3 regions of the Pseudoxanthomonas sp. LjRoot143 genome follow, and region 1 is predicted to be linked to each of the others. Evidence: predicted binding sites of a transcription regulator. Region 1 holds the regulator's gene; each other region holds the start of a gene.

Region 1 (10,028 bases):
GGTTGGCCGAGGCGATGCCGTAGATGGTCGCGGTGAACGCGGCAGCGATGCCGTGGCCCAGCTTGCTGGGATCGGCCAGGTTCTTCATCACCGCGATCAGGCCGAACACGGCGCCGATGATGCCCAGCGTGGGCGCGTAGACGCCCATCGCCTCGAACACCTTGGCGGCGGCCAGGTCCTGGTGTTCCTGGCCGTTGAGGTCGATTTCCATCATGTGGCGGATCGATTCCGGCTCCACGCCGTCGACCAGCATCTGCAGGCCTTTCTTCAGGAACGGATCGTCGAGCTGGTTCACCACCGGCTCGAGTCCCAGCAGGCCCTGCTTGCGGGCGATGTTGCTCCATTCGACGATCTGCGCGACCAGCGCGTCGCCTTCGGTGCCGGGCGGACGGATGATCCAGCGCACGATCGCCAGGGCGCGCTTGAACACCGGCGGCGGCGTATGCACCAGGATCGCGGCGATGGTGCCGAGGATGACGATGACGAACGCGGCCGACGACCACAGCGATGACAGGCCCGCGCCCTTGAGGATGCTGCCACCCACCAGGGCGACCAGCGCCAGGAGAAGTCCGATGAGGCTGAAGATGTCCATGGTCTGATCTATCGGCCCCGTTCAGGTCTACTTGAGGCGTGCGTCCTGCAGGAGCGATGTAAGTCGCGACCTTGATCACATCCGGATATCCGGTGTGGGAGCGACGTAAGTCGCGATGGCCGCGAGACGGGGTGGAGCAGGGTGTTGATGTCTGAAGGAAAGAGCTCGCGACTTACGTCGCTCCCACAACAGCACCGGTCCCTCAAATCGTTAGCGCGTCACGCCGTCGCGCGCAGTCCGTCGACGTCGAGGATCAGCGCCATGCGGCCGTCACCGATCAGGGTGGCGCCGGCGTAACCGGGCAGGCCGCGTACGGCGCGCGGCAGGGGTTTGATGACGACCTCCTCGCGGCCACGCACCTGGTCGACGATCAGGCCGAAGCGCTGTTCGCCCATCTGCAGCACCACGATGGTGAGCAGCGGCGCCATCACCGGATCCACGCGCAGCCACTGCCGCAGGTCGACCAGGGGCAGGGTGTGGGTCTGGCGGTCCAGCACGGCCTGGCCGTCGAACCAGCGCAGGCTTTCCGACGGCGCATGCAGCACTTCCATGACGCGCGCCAGCGGCAGTGCGTAGACCGGATCGCCGGCCTGCACCAGCAGCGTGGGCAGGATGGCCAGCGTCAACGGCACGCGGATGACGAAGCGGCTGCCGCGGCCCACGTCGGAATGGATGGTGATCTGGCCACTGAGTTCGCGGATGCGCGACTGCACCACGTCCATGCCGACGCCGCGGCCGGAGATGTCGGTGACCACGGCCTTGGTGGAGAAGCCGGCCATGAAGACCAGCTGCAGGCACTCGTCGTGTGTCAGACGGGCGGCCGCTTCCGGATCGATCAGCCCCTTCTCCAGCGCCTTCGCGCGCAGGCGCTCGGGATCGATGCCGGCGCCGTCGTCGCGGATCTCGATGGTGACGAAGTCGCCTTCCTGTTGCGCCGACAGGCGCACATGGCCGGCGCGCGGCTTGCTGCAGGCTTCGCGCAGCGAGGGCACTTCGATGCCGTGGTCGATGGCGTTGCGCACCAGGTGCACCAGCGGATCGGCCAGGGCTTCCACCAGGTTGCGGTCCAACTCGGTGTCGGCGCCGACCAGTTCCAGGTCGACTTCCTTCTGCAACTGGCGGGCGACGTCGCGCGCGACCTTGGGAAAGCGCGAGAACACCTTGCCGACCGGCTGCATGCGGGTGCGCATGACCGCGGTCTGCAGGCGGGCGGTGGCGATGTCGAGGCTGCTGACGGCGCGGTCGAGTTCCTCGTCGCGGATGCGGGCACGCAGCGTCTTGAGGCGGTTGCGCGACAGCACCAGTTCGCCGACCAGGTTGACGATGGCATCCAGCCGCTTGGTATCCACGCGGATGGTCTGTTCGGCCTCGCCGCCGGCCTTTGCGGCCGGCTTGGGTGCCGTGGGTTTCGCCGGCGTCGGGGCGGCCGCGACGGGGGCGGGGGGCGCTACGCTGGTCGGTGCGCCGCCGCCATGCAACTGGTCGAGCAGGGCCTCGAATTCGTCGTCGCCGATCAGGTCGCCGCCGGCCTGCGCTGCCGGTGCGACTGCCGCGGCAGGTTTCTGTGCAGGCGTGGGTGCGCTGCCGTGCACGTCGAACTGCTCGATCAGCGTCTGCGGCGCGTGCGGCGGTTCCTCGCCGGCGCCGACGGCGTCCAGCATCTGTTGCAGCCAGTCCAGCGATTGCTGGGCGGCGTCGAAGTGTTGTGCTTCCAGTGTCGCCTGGCCCGCGCGCACCAGTCCGAGCGTCTCCTCGGCCGCGTGGCAGAGATTGACCATCGCCTGGATGCCGAGGAAGCCGGCGCCACCCTTCAGCGTGTGGAAGCCGCGGAACACCGCATTGAGCTGGCCGCTGTCGGACGGGTCGTGCTCCAGCGTCACCAGCTGTTCGCCCAGCCGGTCGAGGATCTCCTGTGCTTCGATCAGGAAGTCGGCGGCGATTTCAGGGGTGACGGCAGACATGGGAGGACGGGGTACCGTGGCAGGCGATCAGCGGAAGGGATCGGGCAGGTGCATCGCGTGGGCGTGGCGGCGGCGCAGGAGGCGCCCGACCACGACATCGCACACCAGCAGCAATCCCACGAACAGCAGGACGACGGGATGGCGGGAACGGCGGGCGGAAGCAGCGTGCATGGCAGGTCTCCGGTTCCGCAGCGCACGTCCCCCGGGGCTACAACCCCAGGCCGGACAGCAGGTCGTCGGCGTCGTCCTGCGAAAACGCGTTGCGGTCAAGACCAGCAACGGCCGGGCCGGCGAGTTCTGAACCCTTCTCCTGCTTTTTTTCAGGCGGAGGCAGGCCGAGCGCGCCGAAACCCTCGTGCACGCGGCGCACGATGCCGGCCACGCGACGGATGATCTGGCCGGTGAGGTCCTGGTAGCTCTGCGCCAGCGCCATCTCGGACAGGCCCTTGCCGATGCGCTCCACCAGCGCCGCCTGTTCGGCGGACAGCGCGGTGGCCTTCAGTTCGGTCGCGTAGCCGCGGCACTGCTCGGCCAGGTCGAGGGTCTTGTGGCTGGCCTGTTCGGTCATTTCGACCACGTGGTCCAGGCGCGAGCAGGCGTCGTCGAGTTCGCCGGCATCGGTCGGGGGCAGTTCGCCCAGCGTCTGCGCGAGCTCGCGCGCCAGGCGTCCGAGACCTTGCATCATCGGCTGCGTGCGCCAGGCGGCGATCGCATCCAGTTCCCGGCGCCAACCGGCTTCGTCGCCCTGTTCCAGCGCATCGAGCGCGTGCTGCAGTTTTTCCACCAGCGCCGCGCGCGCACCGGTGGCATCGGCGACGGCGTTCATCAGGCGGCGGCTCCCAGGCGTTCGAAGATCTTGCCCAGCTTCTCTTCCAGCGTCTGTGCGGTGAACGGCTTGATGATGTAGCCGTTCACGCCGTTCTGCGCGGCCTCGATGATCTGTTCCCGCTTGGCTTCCGCGGTCACCATCAGCACCGGCAGCGTCTTGAAGCGGTCGTCGGCGCGGATGGCCTTCAGCAGCTCGATGCCGGTCATGCCCGGCATGTTCCAGTCGGTGACCACGAAATCGAAGCTGCCCTGGCCCAGCGCGGTCAGCGCGGTGGTGCCATCGTCGGCCTCGGCGGTGTTGGTGTAGCCGAGGTCGTTGAGCAGGTTCTTGATGATGCGGCGCATGGTGGAGAAGTCGTCCACGATGAGGATGCGCATGTTCTTGTTGGCGGTCACATCGAACTCCGGTAAAGCGTGCCCGGCGAGGGGCAACGGCAAGGCAGGGGCTGCACGCGGCGGCCTACCGGGGCTTTATCGGCAGGCTGCGGGGATTCTTCAGTCTTGGTCTTCCAGGCCGGCATCGGCCTTCTCGAACACCTGCAGGCGACCGCGCAGGCGCACCATGGCCTGGCCGTGGATCTGGCAGACGCGGGACTCGCTGACGCCCAGCACCGCGCCGATTTCCTTCAGGTTGAGCTCCTGCTCGTAGTACATCGACAGCACCAGCTGCTCGCGTTCGGGCAACTGACCGATGCACTTCACCAACTGCTGGCGGAACTCGCTGCGCTCCAGGTGCTGCTGCGGCGACGGGCCGCCGGTGCGCGTGGTGTTCGGTTCGCCGTGGTCGTCGATATGCGACTCCAGGCTCAGCACCTGGCCGCGCGCGGCGTCTTCCATCAGCCGCAGGTATTCCGGCAGCGGCATCTCCATGGCACTGGCCACTTCGGTGGCGATGGCGGCGCGGCCGGTGCGTTGCTCGATCTCCCGCACGGTGGCGGCGGCCTGGCGGGCGCGGCGGTGCACCGAGCGCGGCACCCAGTCGCCACGACGGATCTCGTCGATCATCGAACCGCGGATGCGGATGGAGGCGTAGGTTTCGAACGAAGCGCCCTGTTCGGCGTCGTAGCTGCGCGAGGCTTCCAGCAGGCCGATCATGCCGGCCTGGATCAGGTCGTCGATCTCCACGCTGGCCGGCAGGCGCGCCGCCAGGTGGTGGGCGATGCGGCGCACCAGGTCGGCGTGCTGGGTGACGAAGTCGTTCGCGCTGCTGCGTTGCACGGCGCGGTACTGGGCGGCGGCGGTGTTCATGCGGCCACCCCCCGCTGGATCAGGCGTTCGACGAAGAACTCGACGTTGCCGCGTGCGCCGACCGGCGGCTGCCAGCGGGCGGTGGTGCGCGCGATGTCGGTGATGGCGCGGGCGGACGGGCTGCCCGGGTAGGCCTTCACGACGGGCTGCTGGCGCTGCACGGCGCGGCGCAGCCAGTCGTCCTGCGGCACGGCGCCCAGGTAGTGCAGGGCGACGTCGCCGAGGAAGCGTTCGCAGACGCGGGCGAGCTTCTCGTACAGCTTCCTGCCTTCGTTGGGGTCGCGGACCATGTTGGCGATGACGTGCACGCGGTCCAGGCCGCGCTCGCGCGCCAGCACCTTGATCAGGGCGTAGGCGTCGGTGATCGAGGCCGGCTCGTCGCAGACCACCACCACGGTGTCCTGGGCGGCCTGGCAGAACGTCAGCACGCTGTCGCTGATGCCGGCGGCGGTGTCCACCACCATGAAGTCGAGCGCGCGTTGCAGTTCGGAGAACACGTTGACCAGGCCGACATGTTCGGCCGGCGTCAGTTCGGCCATGTGGCGGAAACCCGACGAGGCCGGCACCACCAGCACGCCCTCGGGGCCTTCCAGCAGCACGTCCTCGAGTCCGCAGCGGCCGGCGATCAGGTCGGCCAGGGTGAACTTCGGCGACAGGCCGAGCAGTACGTCGACGTTGGCCAGGCCCAGGTCGGCGTCCATCAGCAGCGTGCGCTTGCCCATTTCGGCCAGCGACACGGCGAGGTTGACCGACACGTTGGTCTTGCCCACGCCGCCCTTGCCGCCGGTGACGGCGACGACACGCACGGGATGGAACGCGCCGGGCAACGGCGGGGTGCTGCGGGGATTGGTCTGCAGCGGGTGATCAGGCGACATGGGTGGCCTCGGTCGAGCAGGGTTCGTCGGCTTCGCGGCGCAGCTGGTCCAGCCGCAGCACGAGGTGGGCGCTGTTGGCGCGGTGGAGGTCGTCGGGGACGCGCTGGCCGTCGGTCACCCAGGTCATCGGCAACTGGTGGTCGACCACCACGCTCAGCGCGCTGCCCAGGCGTCCGGTCTCGTCCAGCTTGGTCAGCACCACGCCTTGCGGCTGCACGGTGCTGAAGCGGCGGACCACTTCGTCCAGGTCGGAGAAGTGCGAATTGGCCGGCAGGCACAGCAGGGTCTTCACCTGGCCCGAGGCGCGCAGCCAGTTGAGCTGGCCGACCAGGTTGCGGTCGCGCTGGCCCAGGCCGGCGGTGTCGATCAGCACCAGCTTGTAGTCGCGCAGACGCTCCAGCACCAGCGCCAGGGTCTGCGCGCTGTCGGCCTCGTGCACGGCGATGCCGAGCTGGCGGCCGTAGCCGTGCAGCTGCTCGCGGCCGCCGACGCGGACGGTGTCGGTGGTGACCAGAGCGACATCGCGGGCGTTGTGGCGCTGCGCGAAGCAGGCCGCCAGCTTGGCGATGGTGGTGGTCTTGCCGGCGCCGGTCGGGCCGACCAGGGCGATGACGCCGCCGGTGTCGAGCAGATCGGTGTCGAGCACCGGCAGCTTCTTCGACAGCAGGCCCAGCATCAGGCCGCGGCCGCGATGCAGTTCGGTGTCGGCGGGAATCTGCAGGGCGATGTCGCGGGTGATGCCGGCGTCGAAGCCGTAGTCTTCCATCAGCTCCATCGCCTGCATGCGCACCGGCGAGCCGCGCAGGCGTTCGTCGGTGAGGCGATGCATCTCGCGCTCGATCATCTCGCGCATGGCGGACAGTTCGCCGCGCATCTGCACCAGCTGCTCGTCGCTCTCCCGCGCTTCCGCGGCGTTGTCGGTGACGACCGTCAGCGTCGGCACGGTGATGGCGGCCGGCATCGGGGCCGGTGCGGCGGCGGTCACGCGGGTGGCGTGCAGTGCGGCGACCGGTGCCGGTTCGGGTTCCGGCAGCGACAGCGGCGGGGCGATCGAGGGCAGCAGGGCGTCCAGATCGAGCGTGTCGTCGATCTCGGCGCGGTGCGAGGCCGGGCGGCGCGGGATCGCGGCCGGCTCGATCCTGGCGACCGGTTCGTTGGCGGGCGCGGCCGGCAGGCAGGCGGCCAGCTTGGCCGCGAAGGATTCGGGTTCGATCAGTTGCGGTGCGATGTCGCGGATGACCGGCGCCGGGATCTCGTCGTGGATCGGCGCGGGCGCGACAACCACCGGTGCGCGCGGAGGTGCGATCGGCGCGGCAGGTGCGATCGGGGCGGGCGCCGGCTTTGCGGCCTCGGCACGCGGGGCGGCGGGAGCGGCCGGCTGGCGACGGGCGAAGTAGCTGGCCGCAGCTTCGGCCGGCGACAGCGCCGGGGCGTTGGCGGCCGGTGCCTGCGGCGCCGGGTCGAGCAGCGGATGCAGCGGCGCGGCGGGCGCGGCCGGGCGCATCGCGTCCAGCGTGCGCTGCACCAGCGCTTCGTCGTAGTTGCTGGCGGCGACGATCTCGACACCATCCTCGGTGACCCGGTTGGACAGGATCACCGCGTCCGGGCCGTGTTCCTGCCGGACCATCGCGAAGGCGGTGCGCATGTCGGGGGCGACGAAGCGTTTGATTTTCATGGCGTGCTATCCGGTTCCAGGTCGCGTCGGGTTCTGCTGCTCCGGGTATCAGCTGATCGTGCCGACCAGCTTCAACCGCTTGTCCTCGGGAACCTCGCTGTAGGCCAGCACCGACAGCGAGGGGACGCTGTGGCGGACCAGGCGGGCGAGGGCGGCGCGGACCGTTCCCGGTACCAGCACCACCGCAGGCTCGCTGCGGGCTTCCTGCTTGGTCACCACGTCGGCGAGGCTCTGGTGCAGGCGTTCCGCCAGTCCCGGTTCCAGCGCCGCGCCGGTTCCCTGGGTACTGTCCTGCAAGACGCGTTCCAGATTCGGCGCCAAGGTATAGACGGGCAGTTCCGGCGCCATCCCGGAGATCTCCTGCACGATGAAACGGCCCAGCGAGGTACGTACGGCGGCCGTGAGCGCGGCCGGATCGGTGTTCTGCGGGGCGAACTCGACCAGTGCCTCGGCGATGCGGCGCAGCTGGCGGATCGGCACGCGCTCGATCAGCAGGTTCTGCAGCACGCGCACCACGGTGGCCAGCGGCAGCGCCTTCGGGGTGAGGTCCTCGACCAGCTTCGGCGCGCTGCGGCCCAACTGCGCCAGCAGCTGCTGGACTTCTTCGTGGCCGAGCAGTTCCGGCGCGTGTTCGCGTACCAGGTGGGAAAGATGGGTGGCCATGACGGTGGCCGGATCGACCACGGTGTAGCCCAGCGATTCGGCGGTGGCCTTCTGGTGTGACTGGATCCACACCGCATCCAGGCCGAAGGCCGGATCCTTGCCCGGAATACCATCGATGGCACCGAACGCGCCGCCCGGGTCGAGCGCCAGCTCGCGGTCGGGATGGATCTCCGCCGACGCCACCGGCACGCCATGTACCAGCAGGCGATAACCGTTGGACGGCAGTTCCAGGTTGTCGCGGATATGCACCGGCGGCACCAGGAAGCCGAGGTCCTGGGTCAGCTTGCGGCGTACGGCCTTGATGCGCGACATCAGCTCGCCGCCCTGATTCTTGTCGACCAGCGGGATCAGCCGGTAGCCCACTTCCAGGCCGAGCGGATCGACCGGGCGCAGCTCGTCCCAGGTCAGTTCGGCATTGCGGTCGGGCGTACCCGGGCCGGGCAGGGCGGGCACGTCGCCGGCCGCGGCCTCGGGTCCTTCCTGGGTCCGCTTCCACATCTTCCATGCCAGGTAGCCGATGCCGGCCGCCAGCGTCAAAAAGGCGACGTTGGGCATGCCGGGGACCAGCCCGACCAGGCCCAGCACGCCGGCGGCCACTGCCAGCGCCTTGTGCTGGCCGAAGGCCTGGCCCATCACGGCCTTGCCCATGTCTTCCGAGCGCGAGGCGCGGGTGACCAGCATGGCCACCGCCGACGAGACCAGCAGGGCGGGCAGCTGGGCGACCAGGCCGTCGCCGATCGACAACAGGGTGTAGGTCGAGGCCGCTTCGGCGGCCGGCATGCCGTGCTGGAGCATGCCCACGGCGAAACCGCCGATGAGGTTGATGAACAGGATCAGGATGCCGGCGATGGCGTCGCCGCGGATGAACTTGTTGGCGCCGTCCATCGAGCCGTAGAAGTCGGCTTCCGCGCGGACTTCCTCGCGGCGGGCCTTGGCTTCCTCGCGGGTCAGCACACCGGCGTTGAGGTCGGCGTCGATGGCCATCTGCTTGCCGGGCATCGCGTCCAGGATGAAGCGGGCCGACACCTCGGCGATGCGGCCCGCGCCCTTGGTGATGACCACGAAGTTGATGATGGTCAGGATGGCGAACACCACGATGCCGACGGCGTAATTGCCGCCCACCACGAACTCGCCGAACGCCGCGATGACCTTGCCGGCCGCGTCATGGCCATTCTGGCCGTTGAGCAGGATCACGCGGGTGGAGGCCACGTTCAGCGCCAGGCGCAGCATCGTGGTCATCAGCAGGATGATCGGGAAGATGGTGAAGTCCAGCGGCCGCTTCACGTAGATCACCGCCAGCAGCACCACCAGCGAAATGGCAATGTTGAAGCTGAAAAGCGCGTCCAGCACCGGCGGCGCCAGCGGCACCACGATCATGGCCAGCAGCGCCAGCACGACCAGCGGCGCGCCCAGGCCGTTCTTCAGCATGTCCATCCAGCGCAGGCCGCCGGCCGGTTGCGCGCTCATGCCTTACCTCCGTGCTCGTCGATGTCGACGGCGGGCAGGTCGGGCAGCGCGGCTTCGCCCACGCGCCAGGCGCGCAGTTGATAGACGTAGGAGAGGATCTGGGCGACGGCGGCGTACATTCTCACGGGGATTTCCCGGCCAAGCTGACCTTCGCGATACAAGGCGCGTGCCAAAGGCGGCGCCGACACGATGGCGATGCGGTGGGCGTCGGCGACTTCGCGGATGCGCATGGCCAGTTCGTCCACGCCCTTGGCGACCACCGTGGGGGCGCCCATCTGGCCGGCCTGGTACTTCAGGGCCACCGCATAGTGGGTCGGGTTGACCACGATCACGTCGGCCTTGGGCACGTCTTCCATCATCCGGCGCTGCGACATCTGGTGCTGCATCTGGCGGATCCGGCCCTTTACTTCCGGGCTGCCCTCGCTTTCCTTCATCTCCTTGCGCAGCTCTTCGCGGGTCATCTTCAGCTTCCGCAGCCAGTTCCACTTCTGGTACGGGGCATCGATGGCGGCCAGCAGGATCAGCCCGCCGGTGGTGGCCAGCAGCAGCGTGCTGGTGAACTTCAGGCCGCTGCGCACCGCCTGCTCCAGCGGCATGGTCAGCAGTTCGCGCAGGGGGTTCAGGCCCATCTTCAGGCAGATCGCCGCCGCACCACCGATCAGGGCCACGCGGAGCAAGGACTTCAGCAGTTCGGCCACGCTCTCCGCGCCATACAGGCG
Region 2 (10,028 bases), 1.5 Mb from region 1:
CCGTGCGGGTGCTGCGGACGATGATGTCGTCCCCCGATGATGAGCAGGGCGAGACCGTGGCCGCTCGTGTGTAAACCGTAGGATGGGTATCGCCTTCGGCTCCACCCATCCTACAAAAGCGACCAGGACTTCATGCTGCCCGTATCCAGCCAGCGCTGGTGCCACGACAGCGCTTCAGGCAGCAGGTGCGGGGTGTGCTTGCCGTAGCTGTGGTGCAGGGCGCGGTCGAAGTAGTCCTGCAGCGCGTCGCGGTAGTCCGGATGCGCGCAGCGGTCGATCAGCAGGCGGGCACGCTGCTTGGGCGTGAGGCCGCGCAGGTCGGCCAGTCCCTGTTCGGTGACGATGACGGAGACATCGTGCTCGGTGTGGTCCACATGGCTGACCATCGGCACCAGCGCCGAGATGCTGCCGCCCTTGGCGGTGCTGGGGCTCAGGAATACCGACATGAAACCGTTGCGGGCGAAGTCGCCCGAACCGCCGATGCCGTTCTGGATGCGGCTGCCCATCACGTGGGTGGAATTGACGTTGCCGTAGAGGTCGGCCTCGATCATCCCGTTCATGCCGATGCAGCCCAGGCGGCGCACCAGCTCCGGATGGTTCGACATTTCCTGCGTGCGCATGATGATGCGCTCGCGGTAGAACGCGATGTCGCGCTTGAACGCTTCGTTCGCCTCCGGGCTGAGCGCGAAACCAGTGCACGAGGCGACGTCCAGCACGCCTTCGCGCAGCAGGTCGAGCATGCCGTCCTGGATGACCTCGGTGAACGCGGTCAGGCCGCGGAAGCCGCTCTTCGCCAGGCCGGCGAGTACGGCGTTGGGAATGTTGCCGACGCCCGACTGCAGCGGCAGCAGGTTGGCAGGCAGGCGGCCCAACGCGACTTCGTGTTTCAGGAAGTCGATCAGGTGTTCGGCGATGCGTTCGCTGGTGCTGTCGATCGGGGTGAACGGGCTGTTGCGGTCGGGGCCGTTCGTCCGCACCACCGCGACGATCTTGGCGGGGTCGCAGTGCAGGGCGGTGTCGCCGATGCGGTCGTGCACGTGTTCCAGCGGGATCGGCTTACGATGCGGTGGCAGCGCAGTGCCGTAGTAGATGTCGTGCATGCCCTCGACGTCGGCGGGCTGCCAGTCGTTGACCTCGACGATGACCTTCTTCGCCAGGTCCAGCCAGGTCTTGTTGTTGCCGACCGAGGTGGAGGGCACCAGCGTGCCGTCTTCGCGGATCGCTGACACCTCGATGACGGCAGTGTCGATGGGGCCGTAGAAGCCGAACCACACGTGCTGTGCGACGTGACTGAGGTGGATGTCGATGTAGTCCAGCGTGCCCTCGTTGATGCGCTTGCGCGCGTCCGGATCGCTCTGGAACGGCATGCGCAGGGCGATGGCGTCGGCTTTGGCGAGGGCGCCATCCAGTTCCGGCGCGGTCGACGCACCGGTCATCAGCTTGATCTGGAACGGCATGCCGGCCGCGTGGGCCTGTTCGATGCGCATGGCCAGCGCCAGCGGTACCGCCTTGGGATAGCCGGAGCCGGTGAAGCCGCTCATGGCGACGGTCTCGCCGGGCTGGATGAGGCTGGCGGCGTGCTCGGCGCTGATCACGCGGTCGCGCAGGCCGGCGTGGCGGATACGGTCTTCGTGCATCGGAGGGGTCATCGGCGGGCGAAACTGCGATTATCGCGCGGGGGCGTGCAGTCGCAGGATACGACCATCGGCGCGTAGGCGGGTTGCGCCGGATCAATGCCCCGCTGCGGTCATCCAGGGAGGCCGCTGCTTCGCGGCGCGGCGGAAGGCAGGGCAGTCCTCGCGGTGCGCGCCGGACAGATAGCCCAGGCTCATCAGGAACTCGTTGGTGATCTCGCCGCCGGTGAAGCGGAAGGTCTTCTTGAACAGCTTGATCCACTCGGCTTTCGGCAGCGGGTGGTGCGTATCCAGCCAGGCGGCGAAGCTGCCATGGCTCTTCCTCAGGCGCTGGATCACCTGCGCGTTGTGGATGGCGGCATCGACCTTCAGGCGGTTGCGGATGATGCCGGGGTCGGCCAGCAGGCGGGCACGATCCTTGTCGCCGTAGCGCGCCACCTTGTCCACGTCGAAGCCGCTGTAGGCGGCCCGGAAGCCGTCGCGCTTCCTCAGCATGGTCTCCCAGCTGAGGCCGGCCTGGTTGATCTCCAGCAGCAGGCGCTCGAACAGTACCGCTTCCTCTCGCTGCGGAAAGCCGTATTCACGGTCGTGATAGGGGCCATGCAGCGGATGGCCGGGGGCGATGTCGCAATAGCCTGACATGAGCACGCGCCTGGAAAGGGACGGACGATTCTAGGGCGTGTTGCGGACAGTCCGTGTCCGCGCAGGCGCGGTGGGCGCGGCGGCGGGCTAGAATGGTCGCCATGCAAGACGCCGCCACGCCCCTGGCCAACCAGCTGCTGATCGCCTCACCGGCGCTGTCCGATCCGAATTTCGCGCGCGCCGTCACCCTGATCTGCCAGCACGACGACGACGGCGCCATGGGCGTGGTCGTCAACCGCCCTTCGGAATACACGCTGGGCGAAGTACTGCGACAGATGAACCTCGCCTCGCACGATCCCCGCCTGGACGAGCAGATCGTACTGGCCGGCGGTCCTGTGCATCCCGAGCGTGGCTTCGTGCTGCACGACGGTGCGCGCGCCTGGGAATCGACGCTGGAAGTCGCCAGCGGCCTGTACCTGACCACCTCGCGCGACATCCTCGAAGCGATGGCGGAAGGCGAGGGGCCGGCGCATGCCGTGGTGGCGCTGGGCTGTGCGGGGTGGGGCGCGGGGCAACTGGAATACGAACTGGGCGAGAACAGCTGGCTGACTGCGCCCGCCGACGCCGAACTGCTGTTCGCTGTGCCGCTGGAGCAGCGCTGGCAGGCGGCGGGCCAGCGGATCGGCGTGGACATGACCCGCCTGACGGACTACAGCGGCCACGCATGAACCCGCGCGTGCCGACGTCGTGTCCACGCACGCCGCTGCAGGATGGCGCAGACCGTATCGAACGGAGGCACTGGGCATGAAGCTGGATGGCACCGTACTGGGATTCGACGTGGGCTCGCGCCGCATCGGCGTGGCCGTGGGCAGCGCCTTCGGTACCGGCGCCCGTGCGCTGGCGGTGATCGACGTGCATGGCCACGGGCCCGACTGGCCGGCGATCGACAGGCTGCACGCCGAGTGGAAGCCCGACGGCATGGTGGTGGGCGACCCGATGACGCTGGAAGGCGGCGACCAGCCGATCCGCAAGCGCGCCCATGCCTTCGCCCGCGAACTGCGCACGCGCTACCAGTTGCCGGTGGTGCTGGTGGACGAACGCACCAGCTCGTTCGAGGCCGCGGAGCGCTTCGCGCTGGACCGGGCCGAGGGCCGCAAGCGCCGCCGCGATGCCGCCGCGCTCGACGCCGTTGCCGCCGCCGTCATCATCGAACGCTGGCTGGCCGCGCCCCAGGACGCGACCCAGCTGACCTGACCCTCCACGACCACGCCCCATGACCCCACAACTCGATTCCGACGGACGCCTGCGCCACCTGCTCACCCTCGACGGCCTGCCGCGCGACACCCTGTGCCGCCTGATAGACCGTGCCGGCCAGATCCGCGATGCCGCGCTCGGCCGCACGCCGCGCCGGCAGGTGCTCGACGGCACCACGATCTGCACGCTGTTCTTCGAACCGTCCACGCGCACGCGCAGCTCGTTCCACATCGCCGCGCAGCGGCTGGGCGCGGACGTGCTGAACTTCGATGCGTCCACCTCGTCGACCCGCAAGGGCGAGACCGCGCGCGACACGCTGCGCAACCTGGAAGCGATGGGCGTGCGCGGCTTCATCGTCCGCCATGCCGAAGACGGCGCGGTCGCCGCGCTGGCCGCCGAGGCGGGCGAGGGCACCGCGCTGATCAACGCCGGCGACGGCCGCAGTGCACATCCTACCCAGGGCCTGCTGGACGTGCTGACGATCCGCCAGGCAAAGGGCGCCGATTTCTCGCGACTGAAGATCCTGATGGTCGGCGACGTGAACCACTCGCGCGTGGCGCGCTCGGACCTGCATGCGCTGCGCACGCTCGGCGCGGGTGAGATCCGCGTGTGCGGCCCGCAGTCGCTGCTGCCGGACGATGGCACGCTGGCCGGCTGCGAAACCGGGCAGGATTTCGATGCGATGCTCGATGGGGCCGACGTGGTGATGATGCTGCGCCTGCAGCGCGAACGCATGGAAGAAGGCCTGGTGTCTTCGCTCGAGGACTACCACCGCGACTACGGCCTGACCACGACGCGCCTGAAGCGCGCGGCGAAGGATGCGGTGGTGCTGCACCCCGGCCCGATCAATCGCGGCGTGGAGATCACTGACGAGGTCGCGGACGGTCCGCAGTCGCTGGTGCTGCGCCAGGTCAGCAACGGCGTTGCCATCCGCATGGCGGTGCTGGAGATGCTGCTGGGCTGAGGCGGTGTGGCCCGCGTCGGGCATGCGTGGGTCGCCGCTGTTGGGCTGACCTCCAGATTCCGTCATCCCGGCGAAAGCCGGGACCCAGCGACTTCATGCATCAGGCTCAGAGACACTGGGTCCCGGCTTTCGCCGGGATGACGGCTTCGAGCATCGCGGGGCAAGAGAAGTCGACGTCGCGTCGATCTCTTTCGCGGAGTCACTCCGGCGCGGCGACCACGCGGTTCTTGCCGGCCTGCTTGGCCTGGTACATGGCGCGGTCGGCGCGGGCCAGCAGTTCGTCCTGCGACTCGCCCGGCTGCCAGCGCGCCACGCCGGCGCTGAAGGTCACCAGGATGCCGCGTCCTTCGTAGACCAGCGGCTTGTGCGCCAGCCTGTCGCGCAGGCGTTCCAGCGTGCCCATCGCTTCCAGGAAGCTGGTCTCGGGCAGCAGCAGCACGAACTCCTCGCCGCCGAAGCGCGCGACGGCATCGCTGGCGCGCAGCGTGGCGCGGGCCAGGGTCACCACATGGCACAACGCAGCGTCGCCGCCGAGGTGGCCGTGCGCCGCGTTGATGTGGCGGAAATCGTCGAGGTCCAGGAGTGCCAGCGTCAGGGTCTGGCCGCTGCGCAGGGCGCGGACGGATTCGCGCTTGAACAGCTCGTCGAAGCCACGGCGGTTCAGCGCTTCGGTCAGCTGGTCCACGCGCACCAGTTCGGAGACCGACTGCAACTCCTGCTCCAGGTTCATCACGCGGCGCTCGGCTTCTTCCACCTCGCGTCGCGCCTCCAGCAGGCTGTCGCGCGCGCGCAGCGCCTGTGCCTGCACCTGGGCGGTATCTTCCAGGATGTCTTCCATCCGCTTGCCCAGCTCGGCGATGCTGCGGCTGTCGCGCACGGCCTGCGCGTGGAAGCTGATGCGGTCGTGGTACTCGCCGGTACTGCTGGCCATGCCGTCCAGCCGTTCGACGAAGGTCACCATCATGTCCTTCATCGAGGCCTTGGATTCGGCCAGCCCCTGTTTCAGCAGGCCCTGCTTGTAGATGACCTCGCGCAGGCCTGCGCGGGTCTGTTCCAGCGCGGTGCGGTCGAGCGGGCCGGCGAGCAACTGGCGCACGGCGCCGATCTGGTCCTGCAGCCAGCTGCCATCCTCGATCAGTTCGCCGACGTTCTCCAGCAGCAGGTCGAACAGGCTGCGCATCAGTTCCTGCGCGTCGTTCACCTCGTGCGTGCGTTGCCCCACCTGCTGGCAGAGGTCGCGCAGGTCGGTGCCGAGCTCGCCGATGGGCTGGTTGGCCTGCCACTGACGCACGCGGTCCGCCAACGCATGCGCCTGCGGCAGCAGGGCGCCGTCGTCGCGCAGCAGCTGTTCCATGCCACCGACGAGCAGGTGGTGCAGCAGATCGCGCAACTGTTCGGCTTCGCCGGCCAGCGGCTCGTCCTGGATCGTGCGGATGTACTTGTCGACCAGTTGGCGCAGCGCGCGTCCGTAACGCGGCCAGTCGCTGTCGGCGTGTGCGGATTGCAGGCGCTCACCCATGCCGTGCAGTTCGCCGGGCAGGCCGGCGACGCCGTCGGCGAACGCGGACAGCAGGGCACCGGGTTCCTCGGCGTGCGCGAACAACGCCTGCAGATGCGCGCTGCTGATCGCCGGATGCGGGCCGGCCGCGCGGGTCGTGGCGAGCTCGCGCGAAGCGGACGCGCCGGCCTCGCGGCGACGCGACCACAGCCGGCGGAAGCCGCCAGTAACACCGGAGTTGTCGTCGGCCACGTCAGCCATTCGGGTCGCTCTCACGGCCATGGGCGGATGCCCGTCAGCCACCAGGGGATGCCGGGTTATCGGCAGCGTTGGGCACAGGTTGAGGGGCAGGTGGCCCGGCGTTCGGCGACGACGCCGGAAGCGTGATGCAGGACGCGGCGGTGCCGGGTCAGTCGGCGCCCGGGGGGAAGCGGGCCAGGGCTTCGTCGATGATGGCCAGCTGGGCCAGGGCTTCCCCGTTGCCTGCCGTGGCGGCGGCGCGCACCTGGTCCAGCGAGGGATGCGACACGATCAGCAGCAGGTTGCCGCACGCCGGGCAGGCGTAATCGGTGACGGCGTCGTGCAACTCCATCGCCATCGCGCGGGGCTGTCGCCCTGCCAGTTGCAAGGGCATGCCAGTGCACGCTCGCGCCAGCCGGCGGTGAAGTAGTCGGGGACGAGCTCGGCCATCGATCAGCGCCCACGACGCTGGGCGAACAGCCAGTCCCACATCGGGGCATACGCGTAGGTGGCGTCCCAACTGTTGTGGTTGGCGTCCGGGAATTCGGTGTAGCGCGCGTCGCGCGCACCCGCGGCCTTCAGCGCAGCCTCCATGCGGCGCGACTGCGACGGCGGCACCACGTTGTCCTGGCCGCCGTGGAAGATCCACACCGGAATGTCCTTCAGGCGCTGCGCAGCGGCGGCGAACGGGTCGGCAGCGTTGCCCACGCTGTGCGCACGCAGGCCGGGACGCGCATCGGTCCAGTCGACGGTGATGCCGCCGCAGACCGGCACCAGAGCGGCAAAGCGGGCGGGCCGCTGCATCGCTAGTTCCCAGGTGCCGTAGCCGCCCATCGACATGCCGGTCAGCGAGACGCGGTCAGGATCGCCGTTGAACTCCCTCAATGCTGCATCGAGCGTGGCGAAGGCGATGGGACCGGCGACCTCGGTCCATTCCGTCTCGTCCGGTGCCTGCGGAAACACCACCACGGCAGGGAACGTATCGGCATGCTGGCGCAGGTACGGCCCCAGGCCGGCCATCGTCTGCTTCACCCCATCGCTGCCGCGCTCGCCCGAGCCGTTGAGGAACAGCACCACCGGCGGCTTGCCGCTGCGGAAGCGCGCGGCGGGAACGAACACCTGGTAGCGGTAGGTCTTGCCGTCGACGGCGACCTCGCGCGCGACGAACTCGCCGGTGGGATTCATGGGGGCAGTGGTGGTGCAGGCGGTCATCAGGATCAGCAGCAGGCCCAGGCAGGCGGTGGCGAGAGAGCGCATGGCGGTCGCGGTCCAAGGGTAACGGGCGGCAGCATACCTCGTGGTGCGAGGCGTAGCGCCCACGTCAGCGCTTCGGGTCTGGCGGAGGCCGGTCTTCGCGTACACGCACGAAACGGGCGAAGCGTGGCAGTCCGGTGGAGGTGAGGCCGTTGTAACGATACGTCAGCCACGTGCCGATCGGGGGTGGCGCGGAACGCTGGGCATCGGTGAAGCCGGTGCCGATACGGAAGTTGCGACCTTCGGGAGTGCGCACCTGCAACGCGCCCATCATGCCGGTGTACTTGCCCTTGCCGGGCAGGTGCGCGATCACTTGGGCCTCGGCGTCCTCGTGCGGCTTGTACTTGAGCAGGTCCTCGCTGCGCCCGGTACGGTAGCGTGCGGAGCGCCGATGCAGCATCAGACCCTCGCCACCGGCAGCGACCACGCGCGCCAGTTCCTCATCCAGCGCGGTACGCGTATCGAAGCGTCGCTGCGGAATCATCGCCAGGTGCATGCTGCTCGCCGCCGTGATCAGGGCACGCATGCGCACGACCCGGTCAGTGAACGGACCGGGGTGGGCGGGCAGATCGAAGGCCATGAAACGCACGTGCCGCCAGGCCTGGGGATCGGATCCGGCGCGGCGGACCAGGGCGCTGATCTCATCGAAGCGGCCGCGCGCGATCCACAGTTCGCCGTCCATGGGTTCGATGGGCCAGCCGCGCGTGAACGTGGACGGTGCTGCGATCCGCGCGCCGCCGCGCGTCCACAGGGCGTGGCCGTCCCAGCGGGCGCGTACGCCATCCAGTTTCTCGCTGATCAGGAAATCGGGGAGTGCCACCCCGCCGCGGTATGTCGTCGCCAGCATCGGTTCGGGAGATGGCGCAGCCAGCGCGGACCAGGTCAGCAGGCACAGCAGGGCGGAGAGCAGCAGGCGCATGGCGGCGAACCGGGCCGAGGGGACGTCAGCGTCGCGCGTCCGATCCAGCGTGGGGATCGGCACATGCCGCCGCCGTGCGTAGGAAGTGCCCGACCCGGGGCGGCGCTCGAAGATCCTGCAAGGGCCGTGACGACGCCCTGCTTACGCCCGCGTCCACAACCACGCACCGACGGTGGCGACATGAAGCACCACCATCGTCCAGAACACGATGCGGTAGCCGGGCTTGCGCGACTTGTGCCGCAGCGTGTGCTGCGCGATCCACGCGCCAGGCCAGCCGCCCAGCAGTTCCAGCAGGTGCAGCGTGGTTTCCTGCGTGCGCCAGCGGCCTGTTTGCGCGGCATGCTTGTCCAGCGCATAGACCACGTAGGTGATCGCCGACAGGATCATCGGCAGGAACATCGCCTCGAACGGCAGTCGGCCCCCGCGGATCGCCCACGCGATCAGCAGCGCGTACGCGAGGACGGCCACCGCGCCCGGGATGACCGATGACGGCCGTGATGGCCCGCGTGCAGACGTCGCAGGACTGGCGCGACGCACTGCAGGGGCCGTCCGGTGCACGGCCTGCGCCCGCCACTTGCCATCGGGCTGGCGCTGCGCCTTGAACTTCACCAACTCGCCGACTTCAGGCCGACGGCTGTCCAGCCGGTAGTCACGGATATGGAAAAACACACGGACGGGTTCGCCGTCGATCGGGGCGATGAAGCCGAAGCCGCGGTCGTCGTTCCATTCGCTGACCTTGCCGAGTCGTTCCATGGTCCGGTCTCAGTGCAGCAGGATCAGCGTTGCCAGACCCAGGAAGCAGAAGAAGCCCATCACGTCGGTGACCGCCGTGACGACGACGGTGCCGGCGACGGCGGGATCGATGTTCATGCGCTTGAGCAGCAGCGGCAGCAGCACGCCGGCCGTGGCCGCGGCGCAGAAGTTCAGCACCAGCGCCATCGCGATGACCAGCGACAGCATCGGACTGCGGAACCACACGAAGGCGATCACGCCGACGATGCTTCCGATCAGCACGCCGTTGATCAGCGCCACGCGGATTTCCTTCCACAGCAGGATACGCGCGTTGCTGGCGCCCACCTGGCCCAGGGCCAGGCCGCGCACCATCAGCGTCAGGACCTGCACGGCCGCATTACCGCCGATGCCGGCGACGATGGGCATCAGCACGGCCAGCGCGACGATCTTCTCCAGCGTCACCTCGAACTGGCCGATGACGCTGGCGGCCATGAACGCGGTGAACAGGTTGATGCCCAGCCACACCACGCGGCCGCGCACGGCGCGCTTGACCGGCGAGAACAGGTCTTCGTCCTCGTCCAGACCGGCGGCGCCCAGCGCCTGGTGCTCGGCCTGCTCGCGGATGATGTCGACCACGTCGTCGATGGTGATGCGGCCAAGCAGGATGTTGTTGTCGTCCACGACCGGTGCCGACACCCAGTCATGGTCGGAGAACTGGCGCGCGACTTCCTGCGCGCTCTCGCCGACGTCGATGGCGGGCTGCTCGTCGTCGATCAGGCGGTTGATCGGCGTGGTGTCTTCGTGCGTCACCAGCGCGGCCAGCGGAACACGGCCGAGGTACTGGTGGCGGCGGCTGACCACGTACAGATGGTCGGTGTGGTCGGGCAGTTCGCCGCGCAGGCGCAGATAGCGCAGCACCACGTCGACATTCACGTCGGCGCGCACGGTGAC
Region 3 (10,028 bases), 970 kb from region 1:
GTGCGGCCGTCCAGACTGGTGGCCAGCTTCACCCGCATCCACGGCCGGCCGCGCTCCACGCGCGACAGGAACCCACGGTTCAATCGCCGCGCCTGGGCCTCCATCAATCCCGACTGCACGGCGATGCCCGCCGCACGGAGGCGGTCGAAGCCCGCGCCATCGACCTGCGGGAACGGATCGCGCATCGCCGCGACGACACGGGTGACGCCTGCCGCCACCAGCGCCTCCGCGCACGGCCCGGTGCGGCCCGTATGCGCGCACGGCTCCAGCGTGACGTAGGCGGTCGCGCCCTTCGCGCGCTCGCCCGCCGCCTGCAGCGCGAACACCTCCGCGTGCGGGCCGCCGGCCTTCCGGTGCCAGCCTTCGCCGACAATCTGCCCACCCTGCACGATCACGCAGCCGACCATCGGGTTCGGTCGCGTGGTGTACGCGCCGCGCTCGGCCAGCCTCAGCGCGCGCGCCATGCACCGGTGGTCGAACGCGGAGAAGGCGGTATCAGTCATGCGTCGTCCAAGCGTCGGAAAGGGCGCCAGTATGCGCCACGCGCTGCGCCGGCCGGATCGACATGATCACCACCGGCGTACCGTGCAATGTGGTGCGCTCCTCTACCTGCCAACCGAGCGACGCGTAGAAGTCCTTGTGCCACAGCGTGAACAGCCGCAACAAGGACACGCCTTCCCGTGCCGCGTGCGCCACTGCTGCATCCACCAGGGCACGGCCGCCACCGCGGCCACGCGCATCGGGCAGTACATACAGGCTGCCCAGCCACGGACTGCCGCGGTCCTGCAGCGCGGGCGCATCCTCCAGCAGCAGACTGACGGAGCCCAGCAACGTCTCGCCGTCCAGCAACAGCAAGGTCGTCGGCAGCGAGGTCCGCGTGGTGTGGTCGACCAGTTCGTCGGTCGCCGCCTGCAAGGTCCAATCGTCGTACAGGGCGCCCCACTCGGCGTGATGGCGTACGGCCAGCGCCGCCACATGCTGCGGGTGCCGACCGATCCCCTCGATGCGCACGACTCAGCGCTTCTTGTTCTTGTCCGCGTGCTTGTCGAACGGGACCACGTCGCCGCTCAGCAGGGACAACTGGCCGGCGGCGGGCAGGTCGCGCTCCAGCTTCTCGATCTCGTCGCGGAAATCGGCCACGTCCTCGAAGCTGCGGTAGACCGAGGCGAAGCGGACGTAACCCACGTGGTCCAGCTTGCGCAACTCGCTCATGACGAACTCGCCGATCTTGCGCGAGGCGATCTCGCGCTCGCCGCTCATGCGGATGGCATGGATGACCGCTCGCACCGCGGCCTCGATCTGCTCTTCCGACACCGGACGCTTCTGCAGCGCGCGGTCAAACCCGGCGCGCAGCTTGCGCGCATCGAAGGTGTCGCGGCGACCATCGCCCTTGATGACCGCCGGCAGCTTGATCTCGATGTTCTCCAGCGTGGAGAACCGCTCCCCGCAGGCCTCGCACTCGCGACGGCGCCTGATCGTGGCGCCGTCCTCGGACACGCGCGAATCGATCACGCGAGTGTCGGTGTGCTGGCAGAAGGGGCAATGCATCGTTATCGATCAGCCGTAGACCGGGTACTTCCGGCACTGCGCGGTGACGCTGTCGCGTACCTTGGCCAGCACGGCCTCGTCGCTGGGCGCGTCGAGGACATCGCAGATCCAGTTGGCCAGGTCGACGCAGTCCTGCTCGCCATAGCCACGCGTGGTGACGGCGGGCGTACCAATGCGCAGGCCCGACGTCACGAAGGGCTTGCGCGGGTCGTTCGGCACGGAGTTCTTGTTGACGGTGATGTGCGCCTTGCCCAGCGCCTCTTCCGCGTCCTTGCCGCTGACGTCCTTGCCGATCATGTCGACCAGCATCAGGTGGTTCTCGGTGCCGCCGGACACGATCTTGTAGCCGCGCGCGATGATCGTCTTCGCCATCGCCTGTGCGTTCTTCACCACCTGCGACTGGTAGGTCTTGAAGTCGGGCTCCAGCGCTTCCTTGAAGGCCACCGCCTTGGCGGCGATCACGTGCATCAGTGGACCGCCCTGGATGCCCGGGAAGACGATGCTCTGCAGCTTCTTCTCGATCTCTTCGCCGGCACCCTTGGCGACGATGATGCCGCCACGCGGACCGCGCAGCGTCTTGTGGGTGGTCGAGGTGACCACGTGGGCGTGCGGCAGCGGATTCGGGTAGACACCGGCGGCGACCAGGCCCGCCACGTGCGCCATGTCGACGAACAGGTAGGCGCCGACCTTGTCGGCGATCGCGCGGAAGCGCGCCCAGTCCACGATCTGCGAATAAGCCGAGAAGCCGGCCACGACCATCTTCGGCTTGTGCTCCAGCGCCAGACGCTCGACTTCGTCGTAGTCGATCAGGCCCTGATCGTTCACGCCGTACTGGACCGCGTTGAAGATCTTGCCCGACGCATTGACCTTGGCGCCGTGGGTCAGGTGGCCGCCGTGGGCCAGGCTCATGCCCAGGATGGTGTCGCCGGGATTCAGCAGGGCGAAGTACACGGCCTGGTTGGCCTGCGAGCCGGAATGCGGCTGCACGTTGGCGTAATCGGCGCCGAACAGCTGCTTCACGCGGTGGATCGCCAGCTGCTCGGCGATGTCCACGTACTCGCAACCGCCGTAGTAGCGCTTGTGCGGGTAACCCTCGGCGTACTTGTTGGTAAGCACGCTGCCCTGGGCCTCCAGCACGCGGGGGCTGGCGTAGTTCTCGCTGGCGATCAGCTCGACGTGATCCTCCTGCCGGCGCGCCTCATGGGCGATGGCCTGGGCCAGTTCGGGATCGTAGGTTTCGATGCGGGCGTCGCGCGGGAACATCGGGTCTCCGGGGGCAAGGGCGGGCGGGATGGCCGATTGTAGCCCGCCAGGCCTCCGCCGGCCCCGTCCACCCGGGCCCGGAAAAGGAAAAGCGCGCCGGAGCGCGCTTTTCGGGGACATCGGGCCGGCCGGCTCAGTGGTGCAGCAGCAGGTCGGCGATGATGCCGGTGGCGATGGCGACCATCAGCATGTTGCCGCGGTCGTCGCGGATCCAGTGGTAGCCACGGGGCGGACGACGCAGGTGGTAGTAGCCGTAGTCGTTCACCACGTAGACCGGACCCCGGTAATGGTCGCGGTAGCGCTGGCCGCGGGCCCAGCGGTGGTAGCTCGGCGCCGGGCGGTACACGACACGTGGCGGGGCGTAGTAGCGGCGGTCGTCGTAACGACGGTCGTAGCGGCGATCATCCCGGCGTCCGTCGTTGTAACCATGGCGATAGGCCTGGCGCTGGTCGCGGTGGTCGCGGCGGTCGTCCCGACGATCTTCTCGCCAGTCGCGGCGATCATCGCGACGGTCGTCACGGCGGTCGTAGTGATGCGAACGGCCCCGGTCGTGGCCGCGGTCGTCGCGCGCCAGCACGGGAGCGGTGACCGCGAAGGCCAGGACGGCGCAGGCCATGCTCTGGAAAAGACGCTTGGTGTTCATGGAAAGCCCTCTGTGTGGCACGTGAGCCCATCATGCCGATCACATCTGAACCGATTCCCGCTGGAAAACGGTTACGGCCGCGTCAACGCCAGGTAGAGGAAATGTATTCAGCCGCCGGTCGGCCGGGCCCGAACGGCTATAATCGCCGCCTTCCCCTTTGCCCCATCGCCCGCCGCTGCCCGGCCGGGCGCCGGGGCCTGCGTACCGGAGCCTGCATGTCCTCGCAATACATCTACACCATGAACCGGGTCAGCAAGGTGGTCCCGCCGAAGCGGCAGATCATCAAGGACATCTCGCTGTCGTTCTTCCCGGGCGCGAAGATCGGCCTGCTGGGCCTGAATGGCGCGGGCAAGTCCACCGTGCTGAAGATCATGGCCGGCGTGGACACCGACTTCGAAGGCGAAGCCCGCCCGCAGCCCGGCATCAAGGTCGGCTATCTGGCGCAGGAGCCGGAACTGAATCCCGAGCACACCGTCCGCCAGGCCGTCGAGGAAGGCGTGGGCGACGTGCTGCAGGCGCAGGCCGCGCTGGAAGCCGTCTACGCCGCCTATGCGGAAGAAGGCGCCGACTTCGATGCGCTGGCCAAGGAGCAGGAACGCTTGGAAGCCATCCTTGCCGCGGGCGACGCGCATACGCTGGAAAACCAGCTGGACGTGGCCGCCGATGCGCTGCGCCTGCCACCGTGGGATGCGATCGTCGGCAAGCTCTCCGGCGGTGAGAAGCGCCGCGTCGCGCTGTGCCGCCTGCTGCTGCAGAAGCCGGACATGCTGCTGCTCGACGAACCGACCAACCACCTGGACGCCGAGTCCGTCGAGTGGCTGGAGCAGTTCCTCGCCCGCTACACCGGCACCGTGGTGGCCGTCACCCACGACCGCTACTTCCTCGACAACGCTGCCGAGTGGATCCTCGAACTCGACCGCGGCCGCGGCATTCCGTGGAAGGGCAACTACACCGACTGGCTGGTGCAGAAGGACGAGCGCCTGAAGCAGGAAGACAACCAGGAAAAGGCCCGCCAGAAGGCGATCCAGAAGGAACTGGAGTGGTCGCGCCAGAACGCCAAGGGCGGCCGCTCGAAGGGCAAGGCCCGCCTTGCCCGCCTGGAAGAACTGCAGTCGGTCGACTACCAGCGCCGCAACGAGACCAACGAGATCTTCATCCCACCGGGCGAGCGCCTGGGCAACTCGGTGATCGAGTTCAAGAACGTCTCCAAGAAGTTCGGCGACCGCCTGCTGATCGACAACCTCAGCTTCCTGGTCCCGGGCGGCGCCATCGTCGGCATCATCGGCCCGAACGGCGCCGGCAAGTCGACGCTGTTCAAGATGATCACCGGGCAGGAGAAGCCGGACTCCGGCGAGATCGTCAAAGGCCCGACCGTGCAGCTGGCCTACGTGGACCAGAGCCGCGACAAGCTGGAAGGCAACCACAACGTCTTCCAGGAAATCTCGGGCGGCCTGGACATCCTCAACATCAACGGCGTCGAGATCCAGTCGCGCGCCTACATCGGCCGTTTCAACTTCAAGGGCCAGGACCAGCAGAAGATGGTCGGCTCGCTGTCCGGTGGTGAGCGCGGCCGCCTGCACATGGCGAAGACGCTGTTGCAGGGCGGCAACGTGCTGCTGCTCGACGAACCGTCGAACGATCTGGACATCGAAACCCTGCGTGCGCTGGAAGACGCGCTGCTGGAATTCCCCGGCAACACCTTCGTCATTTCGCATGACCGCTGGTTCCTGGACCGCATCGCCACGCACATCCTCGCCTTCGAAGGCGATTCGCACGTGGAGTTCTTCCAGGGCAACTACCGCGAGTACGAGGAAGACAAGAAGCGTCGTCTGGGCGAAGAAGGCGCGCGTCCGCACCGTCTGCGCTTCAAGGCGCTGAAGTAAGCCACTTCTCGCCCCGCCCTGGAAACGCCGGCGAAGGCCGGCGTTTTTTTGTGCTCGATCAGCGCAAGCCGGATGCCACCAGCAGGACGGCAACGATCAGTGCGGTAAACAGACTCTGGGCCAGCACGAACATCACCAGACCCACCAAGGCACGAAATGCGGTTGCCCAACGCGAGTGATGCTGGAACAGCTGGATCAAGGAGAAGACCGCATACACGAAGACGACAGGCAGAATCCACGCCTGCACGCTCGGCACCCAACGCTGCACCGATACGGCGACCGCCATGAAAACGAATGTCTGCACCGTCAGGAAGGCCGACACCACGAGCCACTCGGGATAGTTCAGCCCGCGCCCACGGAACGCCAGTCGGAACGCGGCAGCTTCAAGCGGCAGGCACAGCAGCGTGAAGGCCGTGAGATGGCCGTTGATCCAATCCCTCACCATCGCGAACGTGCTCGTTACCACCACAGGATCGGCGACGTCGCCACCGCCCATGGCACGCCCCTGTGAGTAGCCAGCCTGCATCGCCGATCCCACCAGATCGCCTCCCAGCAGGTACTTCCCCAGCACCACTACCGCGGCAGCCGAAATCATGAGCAGCAAAAGCGGCTTGACCTGGTTCGCCCGTCGCCCTTCCAGATAGGCACGCATCAGATGCCCCGGCCGCAGCATCAGCTCCTTGAGCGAATAGAGGATGCCCCGATCCATGTGGAGCACGCTGTGCTCCAGCTCGTGCCCCAGGAAATGCCAGTCGATGCGATGCGCCGGCGTCGGCTGACCGCAGGCAGGGCAGAACTTTTGCTCGTGACCATCCATCGCCCGTGCGCAGTTGGCGCACTTCCCCGTATCCGACATCGCCATCCCCATGGCTGCAAAGCGTCGCATTCTAGAGCGGAGCACCTGCGTTTGGGAAAGCAGCGGCCGCCTCACTCCATCGGCAGTCCGAACACCTTGCGCAGGTAGGCCACGAAATCGGGATCGTCGCTCATGCCCTTGCCGGGCGTATCGCTGACCTTGGCGACCGGCTGTCCCTGGCAGCGCACCATCTTCAGCACCAACTGCAGCGGTTTCGGGCCGAGGTCGTTGGTCAGGTTGGTGCCGATGCCGAAGCCCACCTTGCAGCGCCCACGGAAGTGGGCGTGGATGCGCAGCACAGCGTCGATATCCAGGCCGTCACTGAAGACCAGTGTCTTGCCCTGTGGGTCGATCCGCTGCGACTCGAGGTGTGCGATGACACGATCGCCCCAGGCCAACGGGTCGCCGGAGTCGTGGCGCATGCCGTCGAACAGCTTGCTGAAGTACAGGTCGAAATCGCGCAGGAACGCGTCCAGACCCACGACGTCCGACAGCGCGATGCCCAGGTCGCCCCGGTACTCCTGCGCCCATGCCTCGAAGGCTGCCCGCTGCGAATCGCGCAGGCGCGGGCCCAGTTGCTGGAACGCCTGCAACCACTCGTGCGCCATCGTGCCGTGCGGCGTCATGCCGTACAGGCGCGCGAAGTGGATGTTGCTGGTACCGACGAACTGGCCGCCCAGCACTTCTTGGCAGATGGGCAGCAGCCGGGCGTGCCAGTCGTGCGAGTAGCGTCGCCGCGTTCCGAAGTCGGTGATGGTGCAGTCCGGCGCGACATCGCGCAGCCGCCCCAGTTTGGCGCGCAGGCGGCGCTCGCCTTCCTGCGCGTCGCCGTCCGGCTGCGCGCGCATCCAGGTCTCGCTGATGATCGCCAGCACCGGCACTTCGAACAGGATGGTCTGCAGCCACGGACCATCGATGGTCAGGTCCAGTTCGCCCGGCACCTGCGTGGAGGGCGCGATGTGCACATGGCGGCGGCGCAGCTGGAACTGCTCCAGGAAGTCGACGAAGTCCGGCTTGATGTAGCGCAGCGTGGACAGGAAACGCAGTTCGTCGTCGCTGAAACGCAGCGTGCAGAGCCGGTCGATCTCCGCGGAGATCGCGTCGAGGTGCTGCACCAGGTCCACGCCCGGCGTGCGGCACTTGAAGCGGTACAGCACCTGCGCGCCCGGGTGCTGGTGCAGCACCGCCTGCATCATCGTCAGCTTGTAGAGGTCGGTGTCGAGCAGCGAGGGGATCATCATGCCGGTCACGCCAGGTGCCGTCGGGGGTCTCCATGGTCGCACGGCGCGCGCGTGCCATCGCAGTCGATCTCGGTGCACTGCCCCATGACGGGGAAATCCTGCACCGCCAAGGTGCCGATTAAAGCGGTCCGCGCGCTCGCCGATAGCGCCTCAATCACGGGATCGATCGCGTACCGCCGCCTGCGACGCCGCACCGCCCGCCCTTCCGCGCAAGGAGATCCATGAACGCATGCCCCGCCGCTTCCGCATCCGACGCCGGCATCGACGACCACATCCAGTCCGTGTCCGGACTGTCGGACTCGCTGTTGAAGCAGCTGCGCCAGTCGCTGCAGAAGATCGACGAGATCAACCGCGTCACCCGCATCATCTCGATGAACGCCCGCATCGAGGCCGTCCGCATCGGCACGGCCGGGCGCAGCTTCGGCGTGATCGCGGAAGAGATGGATACGCTGTCGCGGCGGGTCAGCGATACGGCGCGCGAGATCGACCAGATGGCGGGTCGCACCAGCACCGACCTGCGCGAGCGGCTGGACGAGTTGCAGACCAATGTCCGTCGTACCCGCCTGACCGATCTGGCGCTGGCCAACATCGACCTGATCGACCGCAACCTGTACGAGCGCAGCTGCGACGTACGCTGGTGGGCGACCGACGCCGCCATGGTGGCGGCCGTGCAGGACCCGCGCCCGGCAGCGCTCGCCCACGCGAGCCAGCGCCTCGGCCAGATCCTCGATTCGTACACCGTCTATTTCGACCTGGTACTCGCCGATCTGCAGGGCAACGTCACCGCCAATGGACGGCCGCGCCAGTACCGCTCGGCGGGCCAGTCGGTGGCGCAGCAGGTCTGGTTCCAGTCGGCGATGGCCACCGCCAGTGGCGAGGCATTCGGCTTCCAGTCGATGCATGCCAGCCCGCTGGCGGGCGGCGAGCGCGTGCTCGTGTACGCCTGCACGGTGCGCGAGGGCGGTCGCGTGACGGGTCGCCCGCTCGGCGTGCTCGGCATCGTGTTCCGCTGGGACGCGCTCGCGCAGACCATCGTCGAACGCACGCCCCTGTCGGAGGCCGAGTGGCGTCGCAGCCGGGTCTGCATCGTCGATGGGCAGGGGCACGTGCTGGCCGATACGGCGGGCGGTGACGCGACGTCACCTCGCCTGGACTTTCCCGGCCGTGCCGCGTTGTTAGCCCAGTCGCGCGCGGCCGTCGACCTGGTCATCGATGGCCGCGCGCATTGCGTCGCGCATGCCGCGTCACCGGGCTACGAGACCTACCGCACCGGCTGGCATTGCGTGATCGTGCAGGGCGTCGACTGAGGCTGCCGCTCAGGCCAGCCAGACGCCGTCGTCGCGCACCTGCACGGCGACCGCACGCAGCGAGTCGCCGCGGCACGGCCCCGCCACGCAATCGCCGCGAACCAGCTCGAAGGAAGCGCCGTGGGCCGCACAGACCAGGTGGCCCTCCTTGCTCTTGAGGAACTGGCCCGGCGCCCAGTCGAGTCGACGGCCCGCATGCGGGCAGACGTTCAGCCAGGCGCGGACGTCTTCGCCGTCCCGGAAGAGGATCAATGACTCGGCATCGTCGCCGATCGTGGCCTCTACCTCGGCAAAACCACCGTCGACGATGTCATTCAGTGCACTCAGTCGCATGGCGTTTAACGAAGTCCTCACACGGTCACATAACGGTCATCCGATACTGCGGCACCGGCCCCCGCCGCATTCTGCACGACGCAACGCCATGTACGCACGCCACTTCCAGTTCAACGCCTTCCGCCACGCCTTCGCTCCGCGCAAGCCGCGCCATCCGCTGCTGCGGGTCGGCCTGGGCCTGTTGGGCGTCGCACTGCTGGGCGTGCTGGTGTTCTTCAGCGTGTTCGTCGGCGCCGCCATGATCGCGGCCGGCCTGGTGTACAAGCTGGTGCGCCAGCGCGGCAAACCGCAGGCGCGCGACGCCCGCGTGGTGGATGCCGAATACCACGTGGTCCGCAAGCCGGTGCTGCCGCTGCCGCGCTGATGTCATTCGCGGGAACCCGGTTCCCGCCTACACTCAGCGGCCGTCTGCTCCTCGTCCGGCCGCCATGACCGACCTCATTCCCGCTCCCCCCGTTCCCCGCGTGCCCGTGCGCGGCGGCGCCACGTTTCCGGTGCGCCGCATCTTCTGCGTCGGCCGCAATTTCGCCGACCATGCGCGAGAGATGGGCGCCAGCGCCCCGACCTCGAAAGCCGAGCGCGGTACACCGGTGTTCTTCCACAAGCCGGCCGACGCCATCGTCACCGGCGATGCCGACGTCCCCTATCCGCCCGGCACGCAGGATCTCCACCATGAGGTCGAACTGGTGGCGGCCCTTGGCACCGACGCACCGTCCGGCGACCTGAGCCGCGAAGCCGCCACCTCGCTGGTGGTCGCCTACGGCGTGGGCCTGGACCTGACCCGACGCGACCTGCAGGCCGCCGCCAAGGCCAAGGGCCTGCCCTGGGACACCGGCAAGGGCTTCGATCATTCCGCGCCGATCAGCGATCTGGTGGCCGTGGACCAGGCGGGCGACCTCGACGGCCGCACGCTGACACTGCAGGTGAACGGCCAGACGCGCCAGCACGGCGCGC

The links. Region 1 encodes FliA, which starts transcription of late flagellar genes. Its sites were predicted from a motif close to TAAAGTTTNNCNNNCNNNGGCCGATAA; they were not measured.
Region 2: ACSQ1W_RS02330 (GGDEF domain-containing protein) is a predicted target of FliA. The motif match lies at 6,250-6,276, and genes of this name have one in related genera.
Region 3: ACSQ1W_RS14640 (methyl-accepting chemotaxis protein) is a predicted target of FliA. The motif match lies at 7,554-7,580, and genes of this name have one in related genera.

Annotation. Positions count from the first base shown of each region.
Region 1 is NZ_CAXUPM020000001.1:2,046,135-2,056,162, reverse strand. Features, by position in the region: gene ACSQ1W_RS09740 (flagellar motor protein) at 1-592, opposite strand, end outside; gene ACSQ1W_RS09735 (chemotaxis protein CheA) at 811-2,553, opposite strand; gene ACSQ1W_RS09730 (hypothetical protein) at 2,581-2,724, opposite strand; gene ACSQ1W_RS09725 (protein phosphatase CheZ) at 2,762-3,379, opposite strand; gene ACSQ1W_RS09720 (chemotaxis response regulator CheY) at 3,379-3,759, opposite strand; gene ACSQ1W_RS09715 (RNA polymerase sigma factor FliA) at 3,877-4,629, opposite strand; gene ACSQ1W_RS09710 (MinD/ParA family protein) at 4,626-5,504, opposite strand; gene flhF (flagellar biosynthesis protein FlhF) at 5,494-7,179, opposite strand; gene flhA (flagellar biosynthesis protein FlhA) at 7,228-9,309, opposite strand; gene flhB (flagellar biosynthesis protein FlhB) at 9,306-10,028, opposite strand, start outside.
Region 2 is NZ_CAXUPM020000001.1:498,223-508,250, forward strand. Features, by position in the region: gene ACSQ1W_RS02300 (DUF6622 family protein) at 1-74, shown strand, start outside; gene ACSQ1W_RS02305 (acetyl-CoA hydrolase/transferase family protein) at 111-1,637, opposite strand; gene ACSQ1W_RS02310 (DNA-3-methyladenine glycosylase I) at 1,731-2,276, opposite strand; gene ACSQ1W_RS02315 (YqgE/AlgH family protein) at 2,378-2,944, shown strand; gene ruvX (Holliday junction resolvase RuvX) at 3,021-3,470, shown strand; gene ACSQ1W_RS02325 (aspartate carbamoyltransferase catalytic subunit) at 3,490-4,434, shown strand; gene ACSQ1W_RS02330 (GGDEF domain-containing protein) at 4,634-6,193, opposite strand; gene ACSQ1W_RS02335 (hypothetical protein) at 6,342-6,566, opposite strand; gene ACSQ1W_RS02340 (prolyl oligopeptidase family serine peptidase) at 6,626-7,429, opposite strand; gene ACSQ1W_RS02345 (DNA ligase) at 7,494-8,345, opposite strand; gene ACSQ1W_RS02350 (DUF1294 domain-containing protein) at 8,487-9,098, opposite strand; gene mgtE (magnesium transporter) at 9,108-10,028, opposite strand, start outside.
Region 3 is NZ_CAXUPM020000001.1:3,012,837-3,022,864, forward strand. Features, by position in the region: gene ribD (bifunctional diaminohydroxyphosphoribosylaminopyrimidine deaminase/5-amino-6-(5-phosphoribosylamino)uracil reductase RibD) at 1-503, opposite strand, end outside; gene ACSQ1W_RS14605 (GNAT family N-acetyltransferase) at 496-1,011, opposite strand; gene nrdR (transcriptional regulator NrdR) at 1,015-1,548, opposite strand; gene glyA (serine hydroxymethyltransferase) at 1,558-2,811, opposite strand; gene ACSQ1W_RS14620 (RcnB family protein) at 2,945-3,454, opposite strand; gene ettA (energy-dependent translational throttle protein EttA) at 3,670-5,337, shown strand; gene ACSQ1W_RS14630 (DUF3667 domain-containing protein) at 5,396-6,223, opposite strand; gene pncB (nicotinate phosphoribosyltransferase) at 6,265-7,434, opposite strand; gene ACSQ1W_RS14640 (methyl-accepting chemotaxis protein) at 7,656-8,741, shown strand; gene ACSQ1W_RS14645 (Rieske (2Fe-2S) protein) at 8,751-9,074, opposite strand; gene ACSQ1W_RS14650 (hypothetical protein) at 9,163-9,438, shown strand; gene ACSQ1W_RS14655 (fumarylacetoacetate hydrolase family protein) at 9,503-10,028, shown strand, end outside.